Regions from separate parts of the Clostridioides sp. LIBA-2809 genome, predicted to be linked through region 1. Evidence: a T-box and tRNA genes for the amino acid it is inferred to sense, from the RefSeq annotation. Region 1 holds a T-box; the other holds one or more tRNA genes.
What was found. The T-box of region 1 lies ahead of ACTG44_RS18170 (valine--tRNA ligase). A T-box ahead of a tRNA ligase gene usually reads a tRNA of that ligase, here a tRNA-Val.
Positions count from the first base shown of each region.

Region 2: it encodes a tRNA-Val, which carries the amino acid that the T-box ahead of ACTG44_RS18170 (valine--tRNA ligase) is inferred to sense. The anticodon was not compared.

Region 1 is NZ_CP197004.1:3,850,638-3,854,062, forward strand. It holds gene ACTG44_RS18170 (valine--tRNA ligase) at 1-1,278, opposite strand, end outside; T-box leader at 1,355-1,615, opposite strand; gene ACTG44_RS18175 (polysaccharide deacetylase family protein) at 1,927-2,757, opposite strand; gene ACTG44_RS18180 ([Fe-Fe] hydrogenase large subunit C-terminal domain-containing protein) at 2,803-3,425, opposite strand, start outside.
Region 2 is NZ_CP197004.1:4,271,627-4,275,051, forward strand. It holds gene ACTG44_RS20115 (DnaD domain protein) at 1-2, shown strand, start outside; gene ACTG44_RS20120 (ATP-binding protein) at 11-1,003, shown strand; tRNA gene ACTG44_RS20125 (tRNA-Thr) at 1,352-1,426, opposite strand; tRNA gene ACTG44_RS20130 (tRNA-Val) at 1,459-1,534, opposite strand; tRNA gene ACTG44_RS20135 (tRNA-Glu) at 1,539-1,613, opposite strand; tRNA gene ACTG44_RS20140 (tRNA-Lys) at 1,620-1,695, opposite strand; gene ACTG44_RS20145 (adenylosuccinate synthase) at 2,022-3,311, opposite strand; gene ACTG44_RS20150 (hypothetical protein) at 3,393-3,425, opposite strand, start outside.

The sequences.
Region 1 (3,425 bases):
TTCTCCACATTCTTGACAATAGTAAGCTGGTATTTGATGACCCCACCATAATTGTCTTGATATACACCAATCTCTTATATTTTCTAGCCATTGTAAATAAGTTTTATCAAATTTTTCTGGAACAAATTCTAGTTCTCCATTTTTAAGAATATCTATAGCTGGTTTTGCAAGTTCATCCATCTTAACAAACCATTGCTCTGATAATCTAGGCTCAACTACTGTATGGCATCTGTAACAAGTTCCTACATTATGATTATGCTCTTTTATCTTAATTAGGTAACCTTGCTCCTTTAAGTCTGCTACGATAGCTTTTCTACATTCAAATCTATCCATACCTTCATATTTTCCGCAAACTTCATTCATAGTTCCATCTTCATTCATAGTATTTAACTGCTCAAGATTATGTCTTAATCCTACTTCAAAATCATTAGGGTCATGTGCTGGAGTCATTTTAACTGCACCAGTTCCAAACTCTAAGTCAACATAATTATCTGCAACTATTGGAAGTTCTCTTCCTACTAATGGAAGTATTGCTGTTTTTCCTATTAAGTGTTTGTATCTATCGTCTTCCGGATTTACTGCTATACCAGTATCCCCTATCATCGTCTCAGGTCTAGTTGTAGCTATTTCTAAGAAATCTTCACTATCTTTTAGTGGGTATTTTATATGATAAAAGTTTCCGTCATGTTCTTCATGCTCAACTTCTGCATCTGATAAAGTAGTTTTACAATCTGGGCACCAGTTTATTATTCTATTCCCTCTGTATATGTGACCTTTTTCATATAGTTTTACAAAGAATTCTATAACTGCTTCATTACACCCTTCATCCATGGTAAATCTCTCTTTATCCCAATCACAAGAATCTCCTAATTGTTTAAGTTGGTTAGATATTTTTCCTCCAAATTCATCCTTCCAGTCCCAAGCTCTCTTTAAAAATTCATCTCTACCTATTTCATACTTTGTCTTACCTTCTTCTTTTTTTATTCTTTCAACAACTTTAACTTCAGTTGCTATAGAAGCATGGTCAGTTCCTGGAAGCCAAAAAGCTTCATACCCATCCATACGCTTCCATCTTATTAATATATCCTGAAGTGTATGGTCAAGAGCGTGTCCCATATGCAATTGCCCTGTTATGTTTGGTGGTGGCATCATTATTGTAAATGGCTTTTTATCTGGATTTGGTTTAGATTTAAAATACCCTTCATCCATCCATTTTTTATATAACCTAGCCTCAAAATCTTTTGGATTATAAGTTTTTGATAAGTTCGTATTTTCCATTGTCTTGCCTCCTGTATTTTTATAAATAAATTTTTTAAAATATATCTAGAAATAAAAAAGAGCCCTTCATCCTCTTTAAAAGGACGAAAAGCTCGCGTTACCACCTTAATTCCAAAGTTTAAAATACAATAACATTAATCAAATATTGTTTAATGTTATTTCATCAACTTTGACTCTCAAAGAATTTAACGGTTCTAACCGTCTAAACTTACTAACAGTTCAGTTTAGAAACTCCAAAGCTACGTTCAGCAAACCTTATACTTAGAAAATCTTACAGCCAGTGAATTTTCCTCTCTTTTAGTAGTATTTACTTACTCCTCTTCTTCTCAGTCTTTAATATTACATATTATTATATACAAATATTATTCTCTTTGTCAATTATTTTTATTTTATTTTTTCTGAATTTTCTTAATTATTTTTTTATATTATATGCTGATTATTATATTCTATACTATTTTTTTCAACTTATTTTATCTTATAATGTCAATAACTATACTATTTTTTGTTTAAATTTTAACGCCATGTTATTTATTTTAGATTACATTCTATTTACATTATCTTTCTTATGTTCTATTTTTTATATTCTATTTTATAAATTATATGTTTTATTTCCTAAATAATTTACTTTATTTTTTACTATAATTGAATTTATTGTAAGTTTTCTTGCCAGAAATTTTTAGGTGTGATATTCTCTGTAATTGGCAATATTGTATATCCTCTCTCCTTCAAAATTCTTATAATATTGTTTAAAGCGTTTAAACTTTGTTCTTTCTCATGAATCAGCACTACTAATTCATCTCTTTTTCTTCCATAGTACAATATATTACTAACAATTTGACTTGTAGAAGATTTCCAGTCTTGTGTATCCAAATTCCAGTCCCAAATTAAATAATCATTCTCCATAAGTTTACTATATGAACCTTCTGGCATATATGGCTTACTTCCATAGGGTAATCTTATTAATTTTGAACTCTGACCAGTTATATCTTGTAAAGTATCATTACATGTATTGAACTCCCCCACTGTTACCTCTGGGCTTTTATATAGCTTATGTATATCATGACTTACACTATGAAAACCTATTGAATTTTTCTCTTCTAATACCCTTTTTACTTCTTCCTTATGATTTTTCATGTTTTGATTAAGCATAAAAAATGTCGCTTTGACATCGTTCTCTTTTAAAATATCAAGAAGTGCATTTGTATATTTTGATGGTCCATCATCTATCGTTATGTACGCTACTTTTTCAGAAGTAGCCCCTGGTCCTTTTGTTTCCTCTTGAGATGCTTTATACATAATTTCTCCTAATGTATTCCCTTGAGAAAGTAATTCTAGTGTATTTTCACCTTTTGTGCTTATATTTTGGACTGGAACATTATTGATTTTTTCTTCCAATAATGTCCCAGTTAAAATTAAAACAGCTATAAGAAATAACCTTATCATTACATGAAAAGTAGCCTTATTATCTTTAATTTTCATCCCCCATATCTCCCTTTTATAAAAGAATAAGTTTAAGAGTAAAAATTACTTTTTATACTTATTCTCTTTCTTATTACTTTTTATATCTCTACTAAATATTTTTTTAACTTTTTCTTCTTCCTTTTCTCCTAGAGATTCTACTCTTTTGATTCCCAAAGAAGTTAAAAATTGCAACACATTTAAATTATCAAATGGAGTTTCCATATTTGTACTTTCACTATATTCATCAACATTCTTAGTACCTTCTTCTACACTTAAAATACGCTTAGGACCTCCTACACAGCCTCCTACACACCCCATTCCTTCTATAAAGGTAGCTTCTATCTCCTTATTTAAAACTTTCTTTAAACCGTCCATACATTCTTTTGTTCCCTCAAATGCTTTTTCTTCAAATTTTATATTTTTGTCAATTCTTCTAACTGATAACTTAACTGCTTTACTTACACCTCCTGTTCTAGCATAAACTCTACCTGAAAGGGATGCCTCTACTCTATTACTTTCATCCATTATAGCTGGATTTAACTCTAATGCATCAAATATTTCTTGTAACTCTTTAAATGTAAGCACAAAATCAACTGCATCCTTTATATCTTCTAACATTGCTTCTTTCTTTTTTGCCATACAAGGACCTATGAATACAACTTTAGCATCTGGATTTAAAATTTTTA
Region 2 (3,425 bases), 420 kb from region 1:
AGGTGATTAAATGAATGAAGATAAAATAAGAAAAATACTTGCTAAATACGATAAGAAAAGAGATAATAACGAACTCTTATTAGAAAATAGAAAAAATGAGGTATATAATAGAATTCCGGAAATAAAATCTATAGATGATGAGATTTCTAAAATAGGCCTTAGCTTAGCTAGAACAGTACTTTTAAATCCTAAGTCTAAAGATGAAATTGTGAATAAATCTAAAGATACTATAGAATCTTTAAAGGTAAAGAAAGAAGAACTTTTAGTTGAAAATAACATACCTCTTGATTATCTAGAAATAAAGTTTCAATGTGCTTCTTGTAAAGACAAAGGTTTTTTACCTAATGGTGAAAAATGCTCTTGTCTTAAACAAGAAATTGTAAATGAAGCTTATAAAATGTCTAATTTAGATAGGATTTTAAGTCAGGAAAATTTTTCGAATTTTAACTTGAATATATTTTCTCCTAAGAAAGGTTCTAATGGAGAAATATCTCCTAGAGAAAATATGCTAAATAATTTAAGTATCTGCGAAAATTTTGTTCATGATTTCAAGAAAGATAATGATGAAAATTTACTGTTTTATGGTTCTACTGGACTGGGAAAAACATATATGTGCAATTGTATTGCAAAGGAATTATTGGACAAAGGAAATGTTGTAATCTATCAAACTTCTTTTAGAATATTAGATATTCTTGAAGACTATAAATTTAGAAGAGACACAAATAATCAGATAAGTGAAGATAATTATAAAAACTTGTTTGATTGTGATTTATTAATAATAGATGACCTTGGTACTGAACTTAATAACTCTTTTACTAGTGGAGAAATCTTCAACATTGTAAACACAAGACTAGTTACTGGTAAAAAAATTATTATCTCAACCAACTTAACACCATCCCAAATAGGAAACACTTATACTCAAAGAACTCTTTCTAGAATTTTAGACAAATTTAGGATTTTAGAATTTACTGGTGATGATTTGAGATGGGAAAGATTTAAATAAAATAGCCCTTAAAAAACATTTTTTTATTTTTAAATAGAGAGGTAAGAACAAACTTGCTTCTCTGTTTAAAACTTATACTAAAGAAACTAATCTCTCTGCTATAAGTACACTTCTAAAGTATTTTTAATACATCTAATTCTTTATATTACTTGTAATTTATCAATATTGTAAACTTATCAGATTATATAATACTATTCTAAAAAGATTCTAAATTTTAATCTTAAAATTATATCATTACAAATAACTTAATACTTTATTGTAATTAAATTTAATTTTTCAATCAAAAAAAGATACTTAAAAGTATCCTGTAACATAGAAAATTATATTAATTTGAATTTATGTACTTTGTGGAGCTGGTGATAGGAATCGAACCTACAACCTGCTGATTACAAGTCAGCTGCTCTACCGTTGAGCCACACCAGCATATAATCTAGTATTCATCTCTAATTCAAAAATGGTGGGACTAACAGGGCTCGAACCTGTGACCCCCTGCTTGTAAGGCAGGTGCTCTCCCAGCTGAGCTATAGTCCCATACTGGTGACTCGTAGGGGAATTGAACCCCTGTTACCGCCGTGAAAGGGCGGTGTCTTAACCTCTTGACCAACGAGCCATAATTTGGTGATCTATCCGCGACTCGAACGCGGGACACCCTGATTAAAAGTCAGGTGCTCTACCGACTGAGCTAATAGACCACATTTTTTCGACTTTTTTCGTCGTTTCTTTCACTCACAAGTTATATTATAACTGCTGTACAATTTTTAGTCAATAGTTTTTTTATTTTTTTTAGCATATAATTAAAATCCTCTTGAACTACCTATTTTCAACAAGTATTTTAAATAAAATATGTAATTAGAATACAGAAATTCAACTTTAATTACACATAGAATATACATAAATAATTTTAACTGAATAAAAATTTAATACAAATCTAACACAAAAGAGTATCTCTAATAACTATAATCATTACCTTGAGATACTCTTTCCTTATTATTCATAACTTAAATTGTTTAATAAAATATTAAGCAAATATATTTTTTCTTATTATTGTTTGAGCTCTATTAGGCCCAACAGAAACCATGTCTACACTCACTCCGACCAACTCTTCTATTTTAGCTATATATTTCTTTGCATTTTCTGGAAGATTATCAAAATTATCTACTTGAGTTATATCTTCATTCCATCCGTCTAATTCTTCATATATAGGTTCACATTTTGCTAAATCATCTAATGATGCTGGGAAATCTGTTATTATTTTATCGCCCATTTTGTAAGATGTACAAACTTTTATCTTATCAAATCCAGTTAAAACATCTAGTAACATAAATGAGATACTAGTTAAACCATTAACCCTAGCTGCATACTTAACTATAACTGCATCAAACCATCCACATCTTCTTGGTCTACCAGTAGTTACTCCAAATTCATGACCTTGTTCTCTTATTTTATCACCAGTTTCATTTATTTGTTCTGTAACAAATGGTCCCTCTCCAACTCTTGTAGTATATGCTTTTACTATACCAACAACATCTTTTATCATATTTGGCCCTATACCTGCACCAATTGCAAATCCACCAGATGTTGGATGAGACGATGTAACAAATGGATATGTTCCTAAATCTAAATCTAATAAAGTTCCTTGTGCTCCTTCAAATAATACTTTTTTACCTGCTCTTACCGCATCATATACAATAACTGACGTATCTGCAACATATTTTCTTATCTGTTCTGCATATCCTATATATTCATTATATATAGTTTCAAAATCAAATAATTCTTCTTTTCCATATATATTTTTAACTATTTCATTTTTAGCATCTATCTGAGCTTTTAACTTTATAGCAAATTTATCTTTATCCATTAAATCACATATTCTTATTCCAGATCTCTCTGTTTTATCCATATAACAAGGTCCAATACCTTTTTTTGTTGTACCTATCTTTAAATCGCCTCTGGCTTCTTCTGACAATGCATCTAGCTCTTTATGATATGGGAATATGACATGGGCTCTATCACTTATTTTTATATTTTCTGTACTTATATTATCCGCTTTAAACATTTCCAATTCTTCTAAAAATCCTTTAGGGTCAAATACTATACCATTTCCTATTATATTTACTGTTTTTGGATTTAATACTCCTGATGGAATTAAATGTAATGCATACTTCTTACCTTCCACAACTAATGTATGCCCTGCATTATTTCCACCTTGTCCTCTCACTACTACATCTGCTTGAGTAGCAAGATAATCTATAACTTTACCTTTACCTTCATCTCCCCATTGAGAACCAACAATTGCAACTGTTTTCATGTAATTCACCTCTATATTTTATATACTCTCGAACGCTTTACTTATTTATTCTATCAAACATTCGTATTTTTTTCAACTTTTTTAGCGTTCTCCAATATTTAACAAATACTTTTC